3 regions of the Methyloversatilis sp. RAC08 genome follow, and region 3 is predicted to be linked to each of the others. Evidence: predicted binding sites of a transcription regulator. Region 3 holds the regulator's gene; each other region holds the start of a gene.
What was found. The regulator sigma-54, encoded in region 3, starts transcription at its own class of promoters, with help from an activator protein. The targets are predictions, from matches to a motif close to TGGCACNNTTCCTGCT.
Positions count from the first base shown of each region.

Region 1 (5,183 bases), 1.0 Mb from region 3:
GAATATGATGGAGGAGACAGACATGGAATTGATACTGTGGCGCCACGCGGAAGCGGTCGACGCCCTGCCCGACGCCACGCGCCGCCTGTCCGGCCGGGGCGAACGCCAGGCAGCACAGATGGCTGCATGGCTCAAGCCCAGGCTGCCGAAACAGACGCGCATCCTGGCCAGCCCGGCCACCCGCTGCCAGCAGACCGCACAGGCACTCGGCCTCGACTTCGAGACGTCACGCCTGTTGTCGACCGACAGCTCGGTCGCCGATCTGATCGCCGCATCCGAATGGCCGACTGGTGGCGGCGCAGTGCTCATCGTCGGCCACCAACCCACGCTCGGGCGCCTCGCCGCCCTGCTGCTGTCCGGTCAGGAAGCGGACTGGACGGTGAAGAAGGGCGCGGTATGGTGGTTCAGCAACCGGGTGCGGGACGGTGAGACGCAGACGGTGTTGCGCTTGAGCATTTCGTCGGAAGCGACGGAGACAAACTGAGTGACGCAAGGTGGGCTTCCGCCTTGTTCACTGTGGCGACGAGTGGCACAGGGGGCTGAGCTGAGTTCGAAGTCATGAGGTTCAGCGACGCGTTGGTCCTGTCCGTGGATATCCGGCGGGAAATCGCCCAGCGCCGGACATCGCCGCCACGGGTTGCATCGGCCACCGCCTCTCGGCCCTTCAACGAGAGCTACAAGCTTCTTTCGGCTCGCCTCGGTTAGTCCCAGCCCGGGACGATCACGCCTTGCAGCCAGAAGCGCGGCTGATACATCGGAACGCCGGTCGCGGCAAGGCTTTCAGCCTCCCAGTCGAGAAAGCGCGACAGCTCGGGCCACATCAGGAATAACTGCGCAGCGGCAAGCGACAGAATGCCCACCGAAAAATAAAGGTGGCTGCCGGGCAGCCCGTTTCCAGCCGGCACCTTCTGCCCGGGCTGCAGCGAACAGAGCATGGCGCAAACCAGAACGAAACACACTTGGGAAAACGGCATTATCAGGATCCCGTCGACCTGGGCTTGCGCAAGTCCGCCCACGATGACCGCAAGCAAGGCAAGGTGCAGCGGATCCCTTCCATCATGGCTGATCGCGCGCCGAATCTGCAGCAGCAGCATCCGTGCGATCAGCGCAGCAATAACGCATGCCAGCGGAACCCCCCATTCGTACGCAACCTGGAGCAGCAGATTGTGGGGATGCCGCGCATAGGTATCATCGGTTATGGCGTAGGACATGGGTCCGTTACCGATCCAGGGTCGTGCCTCGATGCCATCCAGTGCAAACAGCCAGAGGGTGCCTCGACCCGAAGAATGCGCGCCCTCCAGCGCACGGCCCACGCCTGGCAGCGCTGTCTGGGTACTTCCGGTCATCCACGGCAGCAGCACGAACATCGCACCATAGGCGACGGTCCCGATTGCAATGCCGCGTATCAGTCGCGACGCGAAGGCCCGCCCGCCCTTTCCACAGCCGGCAACGGCGACTATCGCCAGCGCCAGAGCAATCCACGTCCCGCGTGTACCGGATGCCAGTGCAAAAGATATCCATGCGCCCATCGCAACATCGAGCACCCACGGCGAACGCGTGAGCGCGGCGAGGCGGTCGCGCGCCAGTACTACCATCGGGAGCGACAAGGTTACCCAGTGACCGAAGAAGCGCTGGTTTGAAAACCCGAAATAGAACTCCTGGGGGTGAAACGGCAAACCTTCAATGATGACGGCAGCCCAGCGCGGGAGCATCAGAACCAGATAGCACAGCGCAATGCCTGCATACACTTGAGGCAGTGCGGATTCCGGACGCTCACGGAGCGATGTCGTCCACACCGTGAACAGGGCGAGCAGCAGAACCAGATGAACGGATTCAATCAGCGCCCAGCGGCCGCATGCCAGCCCGTATCCCAGCATTGCCAAGACCACACCAACCCAGCGCCACGAGATGGCGACTTTGAGCTTGAGGGAATGGAATCCGGCCACCGTGAACAGCGCCCACTGACAGATGCGCTGCGCGTCGTGTTCTGACAGCCCGGTCGCGGGAAACACGAACAGCGGTACGACGGAAAACAATAAAAAAAAGCTCCCGACCATCGGGAGCTTTTTTCCATGCAGGAACCCCAGCAACAAATCAGGTGCCTACGCCGGTCTTGGAGCGACCACATCCGGCAACCTGTGCGTTGCTCGCAACCCACCGAACCGTTGCCACATTGGACGCTCCAGTAAGTAACACGCGGCAGGCAGGCGAACCCAACTGGCCCGTACCCGTAATCTGGATGGCCGGAGCGCCGCCTTCGCCAGCGATTACCGTCATCGAACCCGTGTTCGTTAGCACAGGATCAACGTTTGACGGAAAGAAGCCATTCGTGTTCAGTTCAGCAATCGAGTCGCAGTCAGCCTGAACTCCACCTCGATTCTGCAGACATTCGCCAATCGCCAGTTTGAGCGATGCAGCACTGGAAATGTTGTCCGACCAACGGGCACGCGTAACGTAGTCCTGATACTGCGGAATCGCGATCGCGGCCAGAATACCGATGATGGCAACCACGATCATCAGTTCGATCAGCGTAAAGCCTTGTTGAACCTTCTTCATATCACTCTCCTGAAATTTGAACGGAACGGGCGCCTGTGCGCTCAGGGTGAATATCGAGCAAGGCGGGTGCCAGCTTTAGCGATTTTTTACAAATCGTTGAATCATTGAGGTTTTTATTTCCGAACGTGCTGACACAGTTCGCAACAGATGCCTATGTGATGACGCGCACAGGCATCATGTGACGGAAATTGTCAGTTCAGGGCTGGAAGCCGGGGATGGCCGACAGATCGACGTCGTCGATCTGCTCCGGGTCGAGGAAGGTTTCGGCGTACTTGAGATAGACCTTGCGGCGCACGAACACATCGAACAGGTCGGGATCGATGTGGCCATTGAGGCGGAACTTGCCGAGGATGTGCAGGGCTTCGGACAGGCGCATCGGGCGCTTGTACGGCCGGTCCTTTGCGGTCAGTGCTTCGAAGATGTCGGCGATACCCATGACCCGCGCCTGCACGCTCATCTGGTCGCGCGCCAACCCGCGCGGATAGCCCTTGCCATCCATGCGCTCATGGTGACCGCCGGCGTACTCCGGCACATTGGTCAGGTGGCGCGGCCAGGGCAGCGCTTCGAGCATGCGTATCGTCGACACGATGTGGTAATTGATGATTTCCCGCTCGGCGCCAGTCAGCGTGCCCGCGCGTATGGTCAGGTTTTCGACTTCTTCATCGCTCAGGCAGGATCGTTCGGCGCCTTGTGAATCGGTCCAGCGCCAGCGGCGGGCGATCGCATGGACGCGCTCGACGTCGGCGTCGCTCATGCGTTCGGAACCGATGTTGGCGTGATGCAGGAAGGCACGGTCTTCGTCGATGTCACGCAGCCGGTCGGCACCGTGGCGCTCGATCTGGGCCAGCACGGCCGGCGAGGCATTGAGGCCGGCAGCGAAGCGGCTGTTGAGTGTCGCCAGTTCGATATCGCGCCGGATCAGTTCGAAGCGGGTGTCGATCAGTTCGATGCGGTCGAAAATGGTCTGCAGCTTGGTGGCCTTGTCGACCACATGCACCGGGGTCGTGACCTTGCCGCAATCGTGCAGCAGACCGGCGATCTTCAGTTCGTAGCGGTCGGCCTCGGTCATCGTGAAGCCGGCGAGCGGGCCATCCTGCGTGTCGTTCACGGCTTCGGCCAGCATCATGGTCAGCGTCGGCACACGCTGGCAGTGACCACCGGTGTAGGGTGACTTTTCGTCGATCGCATTGTTGATCAGCGTGATGAAGGATTCGAACAGCGCTTCGAGCTGGCTCACCAGTTGCCGGTTGGTCAGCGCGATGGCGGCCTGCGACGCGAGCGATTCGGCCAGCTGGCGGTCGGAACCGGAGAACACGCCGACCGCGCCGGTCACCGGATGCACTGCATTGATCAGCTGCAGCACGCCGATGACCGCGCCTTCGTGATTCATCATCGGCACGGTCAGGAAGCTGGTCGAGCGGTAGCCGGTGCGCGCGTCGAAGGCGCGCGTGCCGGAAAAGTCGAAACCTTCGGCGCGGTAGGCATCGGCGATATTGACCGTCTGCCCCTTCAACGCGCTGTAGGCCGCCACCATCGACAGGTTGGGCGAGCCGTCGTCGAGATGCAGCGGCAGCGGCGGAAAGGCGATCGGTTTGCCGGTGCTGCCGCCCATCGCTATGCCCAGCGAATCGGTGCGCAGGATTTCAAAGCGAAGGTGCTCGCCCGCTTCGTCGATGCGGTACAGCGTACCGCCATCGGCATGGGTGATGGTTTTGGCCGCCAGCAGGATCTTTTCGAGCAGCGCATCGATGTTGCGCTCGTTCGACAAGGCGCTGCCGATCTCGTTGAGCTGTTCCAGGCGCCGCAGCAGATCGTCTAGCGTGTCCATGGCGTGCGTTCCTGTCAGCGCCCGCGGCCTACTTGATGCAGACCGCGCGAACCTGCTTCATGTCGGTCGCACCCGACAAGACCTTTTCCATGCCATCCATCTTCAGCGTGCGCATGCCTTCCTGCAGCGCGGTCGCCAGCATGGTGGCCACGCGCTCGCGCTCCTGGATGTTCTTCTTGATTGCGTCGGTGCCGATCATCAGCTCGTGCAGGCCGAGCCGCCCGCGGTAGCCCGTCTCACCGCACTCCGGGCACCCTTTGGCACGGTAGAGCGTGAAGCGGCCCTTGTCGTCGGCGTATGCCTTTTTCCATTCGTTGAAGATGCGCGCCATCGCGCCTTCGGCATCGACCACGAAATCGGGCGTATTGCGCATTTCCTCGCAGTACTCCTGCAGAAAATGCTTCATTTCGTCGTCGCTCGGGTGCCAGGCTTCCTTGCACACCGGACACAGCCGCTTGGCGAGGCGCTGAGCGAGCACGCCGAGCAACGCATCGGCGAAGTTGAACGGATCCATGCCCATGTCGAGCAGGCGCACGATGGATTCCGGTGCGCTGTTGGTGTGCAGCGTAGAGAACACGAGGTGACCGGTGAGCGAAGCTTCGATGCCGATCGCCACCGTTTCCTTGTCGCGCATTTCACCGACCATGATCACGTCCGGGTCGGCCCGCAGGAAGGCGCGCATGATGGCCGGAAAGTCCAGCCCCGCCTTCTTGTTGATCTGTACCTGCCGCAGGCCCTTCTGCGTGATTTCGACCGGATCTTCGGCGGTCCATATCTTGGTTTCCGGCGTATTGATGTA
Region 1 is NZ_CP016448.1:2,759,530-2,764,712, reverse strand. It holds gene BSY238_RS12680 (SixA phosphatase family protein) at 23-484, shown strand; gene BSY238_RS12675 (O-antigen ligase family protein) at 702-2,090, opposite strand; gene BSY238_RS18990 (pilin) at 2,095-2,556, opposite strand; gene BSY238_RS12665 (HD domain-containing phosphohydrolase) at 2,753-4,384, opposite strand; gene BSY238_RS12660 (GspE/PulE family protein) at 4,413-5,183, opposite strand, start outside.
Region 1: a site for sigma-54 is predicted at 2,613-2,628, ahead of BSY238_RS18990 (pilin). Genes of this name have one in related genera too.

Region 2 (5,183 bases), 400 kb from region 3:
GCACTTCGACCCGGTTGCCGAAGCGCAGCTGCTCGCGCAGCGTCGCCAGATCGGGGAAGGCGTCGATCATGCTCTCGACGTGCGGGGCGTCGATCAGGACTTTCATCGCCGGGCGCTCAGCGCAGCACGACCGGGATTTCGAGCGGCGCGCGCCGACCCAGTTGGGTGTCGACCTTGCGCCGCACGGTTTCCACCTTGAGCGGGCGCAGCAAGGTGCTCTCCGCACCCAGCGCCAGCGCCGCTCTGACGTCCTCGTCGTCGGCATCGGTGCACACCACGAGCATCTTCACGCCGCCCAGGCCTTCCTTCAGGCGGGTGACCACGTCCACGCCTTCGCTCGCCAGCACGCCGGCACCGAGCAGCAGCAGGTCGGGTGGGGCGCCGCGGCCCTTGGCCAGCGCTTCGGCGCTGTCGGCGAGCACATGCGTTTCCATCTCGTCGGCCAGCATGAACTGCAGCGCCATGCTGACGACGTCGTCGTTGTCGACCACGAATACGCGCTTGTTCTCCACCGCGCGCTGGCTGTCTACGCCGATCTGCATGCTGGGTGCCTCCGTGTCGATGGGTGTCTGCCGACCCATGAGCAAGCTTCGTTCCCGTCGCGGCACGTCTCCTGCTTCGAGCCCCCCGTGTGCAACCCATCCTGACGGGAGAAGCGAAATGACGATCCATGTGAAAACGACGCAAGACGGCCGCAAGGTCGAAGTGATCGACGATGCCGTATGCCTTGACGGCCGGCCGGAAGCCACGAAACTGGTGCCGCTGATCGAGCATCCGAACCGTCAGGCCATCCTGCGGGCGCTGCCGGACGCCACCCACATGGCGGGACGCATTGCGCTGACGCTGGCCGAATCAGCCGTGGCACAGGACGCCCTCAATGCGGCCAGCCGCGACTTCGACGCCAGCCCGGGCGGCATCGCGCGCCGTCTGCAGGCCGCCATCTACAACAAGGCGCGGATGGACGGCATCGAGTAGGCGCGCGACGCGAACCCTGCCAAACCCGACAAAGACGTGTCGCAAACCGCTCACTGTTTGTCGGGCCGGAACGTGTTGCGCCGCTACTGCGCTGATTAGATGGCCGCTTTGTGCGCTGCAGCGGCTTGGCATCATTCCTGCTGAAGTGGATGCAGGGCCGTCGCCTGCGACGGATGCAGTGACCGAATGGGAGGTGTGCAATGGATGCCCGTGTATCCGCCAAGATCCAGGACGTGTTCGAAGAACCCGCCTGCGAGCACAACCAGAACAAGTCGGCCAAGGAAAAGAAGAAGGGCTGCACCAAGCAGCTGTCGCCCGGTGCGGCCGCTGGCGGCTGTGCCTTCGACGGCGCCAAGGTCGCGCTGCAACCCATCGTCGACGTGGCCCATCTGGTGCACGGCCCGATCGCCTGCGAAGGCAATTCGTGGGACAACCGCAATTCGTCGTCCAGCACCTCGCAGCTCTACCGCACCGGCTTCACCACCGACATCAATGAACTGGACGTCATCTACGGCGGCGAGAAGCGCCTGTTCAGGTCGGTGAAGGAAATCATCGAGAAATACGACCCGCCGGCGGTGTTCGTCTATCAGACCTGCGTCACCGCGCTGATCGGCGACGACATCGAGGCGGTGTGCAAGCGGGCGACCGAAAAGTTCGGCAAGCCGGTCATTCCGGTCAACGCGCCCGGCTTCGTCGGGCCGAAGAACCTCGGCAACAAGCTCGGCGCCGAGGCGCTGCTCGATTACGTGATCGGTACCGAAGAGCCCGACTTCGTCACGCCCTACGACATCAACATCATCGGCGAATACAACCTGGCCGGCGAACTGTGGCAGATCAAGCCGCTGCTCGACGCGCTCGGCGTGCGCATCCTGTCCTGCATTTCGGGCGACGGCCGCTATCGCGAAGTCGCCTACAGCCACCGCGCGAAGGCAGCGATGATGGTGTGCTCGAAGTCGATGATCAACATCGCGCGCAAGATGGAAGAGCGCTACGACATCCCGTTCTTCGAAGGCTCGTTCTACGGCATCGGCGACATGTCGGAAACGCTGCGCGAAATCGCCCGCCTGCTGGTCGAGAAGGGCGCGCCGGAAGAGCTGAAGGCGCGCACAGAAGCGCTGATCGCGGTCGAGGAAAAGCGCGCCTTCGAACGCATCGTCGCCTATCGGCCGCGGCTCGAAGGCAAGAAAGTGCTGCTCATCACCGGCGGCGTGAAGAGCTGGTCGGTGGTGGCCGCGCTGCAGGAAGCCGGGCTGGAAATCGTCGGCACCAGCGTCAAGAAATCGACCAAGGAAGACAAGGAAAAGATCAAGGAGCTGATGGGGCAGGACGCGCACATGATCGACGACATGACGCCGCGCGAAATGTACGCGATGCTCAAGGACGCCAAGGCGGACATCATGCTGTCCGGTGGCCGCAGCCAGTTCATCGCGCTCAAGGCCAAGATGCCCTGGCTGGACATCAACCAGGAACGCCACCACGCCTACGCCGGCTACGAAGGCATGGTCGATCTGGTGCGCGAGATCGACAAGGCGCTGCACAACCCGATCTGGGAACAGGTGCGCCGTCCGGCGCCCTGGGACGTGGTCGCCGCCTGAGGATCACGCCATGGCCACCGTCATCGATTCGAAGAAAGCCTGCACCGTCAATCCGCTGAAGATGAGCCAGCCGCTGGGCGCGTGCTATGCCTTCATGGGGCTGGACAACTGCATGCCGATGATGCACGGCTCGCAGGGCTGCACCTCCTTCGGCCTGGTACTGCTGGTGCGCCATTTCAAAGAGGCGATCCCGATGCAGACCACGGCGATGAACGAGGTGAGCACCATCCTCGGCGGCCTGGAGAACATCGAGCAGGCCATCCTCAACATCAAGAAGCGCGCCAATCCGTCGCTCATCGCCATCGCCTCGACCGGGCTCACTGAAACCAAGGGTGACGACGTCGACGGCTACCTGAACCTGATCCGCAAGAAGCACGGCGAAACGCTGACCGGCACCGACATCGTCTACGTATCGACCCCCGACTACGTCGGCGCCTTCGAAGACGGCTGGGGCAAGGCCGTGCTGGCCGTGGTCGACGCCTTCGCCCAGCCCTGTGCGGTGCGCGACGATCATCTGGTGAACCTGCTGCCGGGCGCCCACCTGACGCCTGCCGACATCGACGAACTGCGCGAAATGATCGAGGCCTTCGGCCTGCAGGCACGCGTGATGCCCGACATATCGGGCTCGATGGACGGCCACATTCCGGAAAACTTCACGCCGACCACGCTCGGCGGCACCACGCCCGACGCGTTGCGCCAGCTGGGTGCGGCCAAGGCCACGCTGGCCGTCGGCGCACGCATGGACGCCGCCGCGGCGGCGATCGAAGAACGCTGCGGCGTGCCCTACCGCGTGTTCGACCGGCTGACCGGGCTGGCCGCGGTGGACGACTTCCTGCAATACCTGTCGCAGCTGTCGGGCCGGCCGGTGCCGCCCAAGTACCGGCGCCAGCGCAGCCAGCTGCAGGACGTGATGCTCGACGCCCACTTCTGGGTCGGCAGCAAGAACATGGCCTTCGCCGCCGAACCCGACCTGCTGTACGCGCTGACGACCACCGCCGCCGAAATGGGTGCGCACGTGGTGGCCGCGGTCACCACGACGCACTCGCGCGTGCTCCAAGGCGTGCCCTGTAACGAAGTGCTGGTGGGCGACCTCGAAGACCTCGAAATGCGGGCGAAGGCGGGCGGCGCGCAACTGCTGATCACCCACTCGCACGGCCGCCAGGCGGCCGAACGGCTCGGCGTGCCGCTGGCGCGCGTCGGCATCCCGATGTTCGACCGCCTCGGGGCGGCGCACATGCTGATGGTGGGCTACCGCGGCACGCGCGAACTGATCAACGGCTGGGCCAACACCTTCCTCGCCGACGAACACCAGAACACGCCGCAGGACTGGCCGCTGCCGGAAGAAAGCCGGCGCGCGGCCAGTGGCGAAAGCACCGCGGCGTGTGGCAGCAGTGGCTGCGCCAGTAACGTCGCACCGATCGACGTCGTACCCGATGCGGTCGGCGCCTGACGCCAACCATCGACCGAAACCATGAGGAGCAGATGATGAAGATCGCCTTCGCCACCCAGGACAAGCAGTGCGTCGATGCGCACTTCGGCTGGGCCAAACACCTCGCGGTGTACGAAATCGACCGCGACGGCTACCACTTTCTCGAAAGCTTCGACTTCGGCGGCAAGCTCGACGAAGACGGCGACGAGGACAAGCTCGCGCCCAAGCTCGAAGCGATCAAGGACGTCGCCATCGTCTATGTCGCCGCCATCGGCGGCTCGGCGGCCGCGCGCGTGGTGGCCAGCAAGATCCACCCGATCAAGGTGAACCAGCCGGAACCCATCATGGACATTCTGGACAAGCTGCAGGAAGTGCTGCGCGGTACGCCGCCGCCGTGGCTGCGCAAGGCACTGGACAAGGATGCGCGGCGCGATTTCGATTTTGAAGACGAGGTTGAACAAAATGGCTGAAACCCTGGACATCACCGCCGAAGACAGTGCGGCACTGGCAACCCCCTTCCTGAGCGAGCTGATCAAGCAGTTCCGCGCGCAAGACATGCACGGCGCGTGGGAAGGCAAGAGCGATGCGCAACTGCTCGAACCCTACATCCTGAGCGCCGAGGCACGCCGCGCGCTGCCGCTGATGGGCGACCCCGACCCGGAAACGCTGTGGCGCATCGAGCTGTTCTTCAACGCCGTCGGCCTCACCATCGAACGCGAAACCAAGGTCATGGTGACGCCGATGATGAAAATGTCGCACGAGGGCTTCGGCCGCATGGTGCTGATCGCCGGTCGCCTGATCGCGGTGAACAAGCAGCTGCGCGACGCCCACCGATTCGGCTTCCCCAGCTACGCCAAGCTGGCCGAGGCGGGACAGAAGTACGTCGAAGAGGGCGTCGGCATGGTGACCAAGTACAACGAAGTTGCCAACTGGGGTTGAGGAGCACGCCATGCCTGACATCGAAACGCTGAAAGCCGAAGTGAAGAAGCTCAACGCACGGGCCACGCAGGCCAAGATGGATCTGCACGATCTGTCGGAAGACCTGCCGACCAACTGGGAAAAGATCCTCGACGTGGCGCAGACGGCGTACGACGCACACCAGTCGCTGATGGCGGCGCGCAAGGAACTGGCGGCCGCGAGCGCCTGAATACGACTGACGCCGAAGGCGCGATGTTCATCGTGCT
Region 2 is NZ_CP016448.1:1,325,048-1,330,230, forward strand. It holds gene BSY238_RS06045 (AAA family ATPase) at 1-106, opposite strand, end outside; gene BSY238_RS06050 (response regulator) at 117-542, opposite strand; gene BSY238_RS06055 (hypothetical protein) at 661-975, shown strand; gene nifE (nitrogenase iron-molybdenum cofactor biosynthesis protein NifE) at 1,176-2,570, shown strand; gene nifN (nitrogenase iron-molybdenum cofactor biosynthesis protein NifN) at 2,581-4,020, shown strand; gene nifX (nitrogen fixation protein NifX) at 4,053-4,469, shown strand; gene BSY238_RS06075 (NifX-associated nitrogen fixation protein) at 4,462-4,938, shown strand; gene BSY238_RS06080 (CCE_0567 family metalloprotein) at 4,949-5,146, shown strand.
Region 2: a site for sigma-54 is predicted at 1,102-1,117, ahead of nifE (nitrogenase iron-molybdenum cofactor biosynthesis protein NifE). Genes of this name have one in related genera too.

Region 3 (5,183 bases):
GCTGCGGCCCGGCGATGGCGGCGCTCGGCGAGACGAGCAGAAAGGCTGCTGACAGGACAGTCAGCGTCGAGGACAAGCGGTATGCGGACATGATGTACCTCCTCACGACAACAATGAATGAACATGCGAATCGACTGACAGGCGCCAGTCGATTCGCATGATATTCGCATGTCATCGAACAGGGAAGTTCTGTTTCAGCCCTCGTCGCCGCCAAGCGCGCGGCGCTGACGTTCTACGAATTCGAGTGTGGAGTCGATGCCGCGGAAACGGAGAATCGTGACGCGTACGGCCGCCTCGACCAGCACGGCCAGATTGCGTCCGGCCGCCACCGGTATGACAACCTTGCGTATCTTCACGCCGAGGATGTCCATGACCTCGTTGTCGAGCGGCATGCGCGTGGCTTCAGGCAGACCGGTTACCTGCTTCTGCAGATGCACGACGAGCTGCAGCTTCATCTTGCGCCGACAGGCAGTTTCACCGAATACCGTCCGGATATTCAGCACGCCCAGCCCGCGAACTTCGAGAAAGTCCTTCAGCAATTCGGGGCAGCGCCCCTCGAGTACGGTCGGCGCGATGCGCGAGATTTCCACGCAGTCGTCGGCAACCAGCCCGTGCCCGCGCGAAATCAGTTCGAGCGCAAGTTCGCTCTTGCCGACACCCGAATCACCGGTGATCAGCACGCCCATGCCAAGCACATCCATCGATACGCCGTGCAGCGTGGTCTGGTCGGCCAGTTCGCGCGCGAGGTAGGCGCGCACCTGGTCGATGACCGATGCCGCACTGCGTTGCGTGGTGATCAGCGGAATGCCGTGCTCCGCACAGCCGGCGCGTATGGCGGCCGGCGGCTGGGCGCCGTCGGCGACGATGAAGGCCGGCGGATGGGCTTCCAGCAGCGAACCCACGATGTCCTCGACCTTGCGCGGACTGACGTTTTCAACCCACAGGATTTCCGGCACGCCGATGACCTGGATGCGCCGGGTGTGAATGGTATTGAGATGCCCGACGAGATCGGCGGGCGACAGGCCGATCTGATCGGCAACGATCAGTGTGTTGCCGTCGCCGCACTGCCACTGCAGGCGAAGACGGTCGCGATTGTCCTCAAACAGCCGCGCGACGCTGAGCTTCCGCATGCACCGGTTGCCAGGTGGTGAATAGAGCGTGGATGGCAGCGGCGTCTGCTGCCTGAAGCAGCTGTTCGCGGAACGCCTTGTCTGCAAACATTTGTGCCAGCTCGGACAATATCTGCAGATGCAGCTCGGTTGCCTGCTCGGGCACCAGCAGCACGAACAGCAGATTGACCGGTCGGCCGTCCGGCGCATCGAAGGCGACCGGCGTATCCAGCCGCACAAACCCGCCGATGGCTTCCTTCAGACCCTTGATGCGGCCGTGCGGAATCGCCACGCCCTGACCGAGTCCGGTGGAGCCGAGCTTTTCCCGTGCGAACAGGCTGTCGAACACCTGGCTGCGGGCAATACCCTGATGGTTCTCGAACAGCAGGCCGGCCTGTTCGAACACACGTTTCTTGCTGCTGGCCTCAAGGCCGATACAGACATTCGAAACGGGCAACAGCTTGGCGATGAGCGTCATGTCAGGGGCTACTCCGAACACGCGGCGGGCGCGATTACCGGATATCGGAAACCGCGCCGTGAAGTTGATTGCACTGCAACAAGACGTCGGATTATACGCTCGTGACAGATGGCAATCGTGTCATTCTGCCGCTTGGTGCTTGACCGACTCGCGCGTGTGCTCGTTCGATTTTTCCTTGTGTTTGAGCACCTGACGATCGAGTTTGTCCATCAGGTTGTCGAGGGTGGCATACATGTCTTCGCTTTCCGCTTCGACGAAGATGTCGCGGCCTCGCACGTGCAGAGTGACTTCCGCCTTCTGTCGCAGCTTTTCGACAGTCAGAATCACGGAAACGCTTGTTACGTGGTCGAAATGGCGGATCACGCGTTCGAGCTTGGACTCGATGTAGTCGCGGATCGGCTGCGTCACTTCAAGATGATGGCCGGTGATGGTGAGGTTCATGCTGCCTCCTGTCGTTGCGGGACGGAATATGCGGGACGGTCCGGGCGTTCGTCATTGAACGCGCTAGATCGCCTTGCGCACGCTGACCGGCGGGATGTTGAGCGATTCACGGTATTTGGCGATGGTGCGCCGCGCAACCACGATGCCCTGCTGACCCAGTATTTCCGCGATGCGCGAGTCCGACAACGGACGCTTGGCATCCTCGGCACCCACCAACTGGCGGATGAGTGCGCGGATTGCGGTGGCTGAGCAGGCCCCGCCGCTTTCGGTTGCCACATGGCTGCCGAAAAAATATTTCAGTTCGAACAGGCCGCGTGTCGTCGCCATGTACTTCTGCGACGTCACCCGAGAAATGGTGGATTCATGCAGTTCCAGCGTCTCCGCGATCTCGCGCAGCGTCAGCGGCCGCATCGCAACCTCACCGAATTCGAAGAACTGGCGCTGGCGCTCGACGATGGCCTGAGAGACACGCAGGATGGTGTCGAAGCGCTGCTGGACATTCTTGATCAGCCACTTGGCCTCCTGCAGCTGGCCGGACAGACCGCTGCCGCGCTGGCCCTGCAGGATTTCCGCATACAGCCGGTTGATCCGCAGACGCGGCATGGCATCCGGATTGAGCAGCGCCGTCCATTGGCCGCGCACCTTGCGCACCACGACGTCGGGCACGATGTAGCGCGCATCGATCGGCGCGAACTGGGCACCCGGACGGGGGTTGAGCGAACGGATCAGGTTCTGTGCGGCGCGCAGCAGTTCTTCATCGCAGCCGACCGCACGCCGGATCTTGGCGAAATCACGCGCAGCCAGCAGATCGATGTGCTGATCGATGATGACGCGTGCAAGCGTCGATACTTCGTCGGTCGCCAGGAAGTTGAGCTGCATCAGCAGGCATTCGCGCGGGTCGCGCGCCGCCACGCCGGGCGGGTCGAAGTTCTGCAACTGGCGCAGCGCGATCGACAGGTCGTCGAGGTCGATGTCGGCCTCTTCCGGCAGCAGCTCGACCAGTTCGTCCAGGCCCTGGTTCAGGTAGCCGTCATCGTCAAGCGCTTCGATCAGCAGGCGGATCAGATAGCGGTCGCGCTCGCTCATCTGCGACAGGGCGAGCTGGCCGCACAGGTGGTCCCTCAGCGAGGTACCGGCCGCCTGCACGTCCTGGTAGTCGCCATCGTCATCGTCGCCGCCGCTGCGCGTACCGTAGTTGCCGCCTTCGCCCGACCACTCGTCCATGTCGGCGCTGCCCGTACCCTCGGGGGCACGTTCGTCGGCGCTGGCCTGGGTGCTTTCCTGCGGCGCATCGCGCACCTCGGCAACGCTTTCGGGCGGCGGCTGGAAGCTGGCGGTGGCATCCGGCTCGTCACGCTCGAGCATCGGGTTCTCATCGAGGAAACGTTCGATTTCCTGATTGAATTCGATGGTCGACAGCTGCAATAGCCGGATCGACTGTTGCAGCTGCGGTGTCAGCGCAAGATGCTGGGAAAGTTTGAGTTGCAGCGACTGCTTCATGGTGTGCAAATTTCGGCGGGCTACAGGCGGAAATGCTCGCCCAGATAGACCTTCCTGACACTTTCGTTATACACGATTTCGTCCGGCCGGCCGCTCGCCAGCACCTCGCCTTCGTTGATGATGTAAGCCCGGTCACAGATGCCCAGCGTTTCCCGCACATTGTGGTCGGTGATCAGAACGCCGATGCCGCGTTCCTTCAGGAAGCGGATGGTTTTCTGGATGTCGATCACCGCAATCGGGTCCACACCGGCGAACGGTTCGTCGAGCAGGATGAAGCGCGGCGACGTGGCCAGTGCGCGGGCGATCTCGACACGCCGCCGCTCGCCGCCCGACAGCGCCACGGCCGCACTCTTGCGCAGGTGGGCAATGCCCAGTTCGGCCAGCAATTCTTCCAGCCGCTGTGCTCGCACCCGCGCATCCTTCTCGTTCAGTTCCAGGATGGCGAGGATGTTCTCCTCGACGTCCAGCTTGCGGAATACCGAGTTCTCCTGCGGCAGATAGGACAAGCCCTGGTGCGCCCGCCGGTGTATCGGCAGGTGCGTCAGCCGCTCGCCATCAAGGTGGATCTCGCCGCCGTCGGCCGTGACCAGGCCGACGATCATGTAGAAACAGGTCGTCTTGCCGGCACCGTTCGGGCCCAGCAGACCGATCACTTCGCCGCTGCCAACCTCGAAGGACACATCCTTCACGACCGGGCGCGATTTGTATTTCTTGCGCAGCCGCTCAACCTTGAGCCGGCTGGCACTCCGGTTTTCAGTCATCTTGGTCGGGTTGTTCGCGCAGTACCTTGCGTATGCTATCGGCGGAAAAACCGCGTGATTGAAGAAATCTCGCCTGCCGTGCCCAGGCCTTCGCATCCTGCGGTGCGGCATCGAACCGGCGCGCCCATACGGCACGTGCACGGACGGTTTCATCCTGTTCCAGTGCGGCCAGCGCGGCACCCGCGTCATCTTCCGGCACACCACGGAGTTTCAGTTCGTGCTGCAGGCGACGCGCACCGAAGCGCGTTGCACGTGACGACACGAATTGTTCCGCAAAACGTGCATCCGAAACGAGGCCACATTCCTCGAAACGCGTCAGCAGCGCTGCGATATCGTCATGGTTGCCGTCCTCCGACAGTTTTCGCACCAGTTCAGCGCGACTGTGATCACGCCGCGCGAGCAGGCGCAGGGCCTTCTCGCGCAGGCTTGCGCTCACGCAGCCTCTTCCCGTCCTGCCACAACGACGCCCATTTCAGGCATGCCGCAGGCCACGCGCACCTTGTTCTCGATCTCGCGTGCCATGACCGGATTGGCGCGCAGGAACTCGCGCACGTTGTCCTTGCCCTGGCCGATGCGCTCGGTGCCGTAGGAATACCAGGCGCCCGACTTTTCTACGAATTTGTGCAGCACGCCCAGCTCGATGATTTCGCCTTCGCGCGAAATGCCCTCGCCGTACAGGATGTCGAATTCGGTCTGCTTGAACGGCGGCGCAACCTTGTTCTTCACCACCTTGACGCGGGTTTCCGAGCCGATCACCTCTTCGCCCTTCTTGATCGCGCCGATGCGGCGGATGTCGAGGCGGACCGAGGCATAGAACTTCAGCGCATTGCCGCCGGTGGTGGTTTCCGGATTGCCGAACATGACGCCGATCTTCATGCGGATCTGGTTGATGAA
Region 3 is NZ_CP016448.1:1,721,432-1,726,614, forward strand. It holds gene BSY238_RS07965 (PsiF family protein) at 1-91, opposite strand, end outside; gene hprK (HPr(Ser) kinase/phosphatase) at 195-1,130, opposite strand; gene ptsN (PTS IIA-like nitrogen regulatory protein PtsN) at 1,099-1,587, opposite strand; gene hpf (ribosome hibernation-promoting factor, HPF/YfiA family) at 1,708-2,028, opposite strand; gene BSY238_RS07985 (RNA polymerase factor sigma-54) at 2,092-3,528, opposite strand; gene lptB (LPS export ABC transporter ATP-binding protein) at 3,549-4,289, opposite strand; gene recX (recombination regulator RecX) at 4,282-4,725, opposite strand; gene recA (recombinase RecA) at 4,722-5,183, opposite strand, start outside.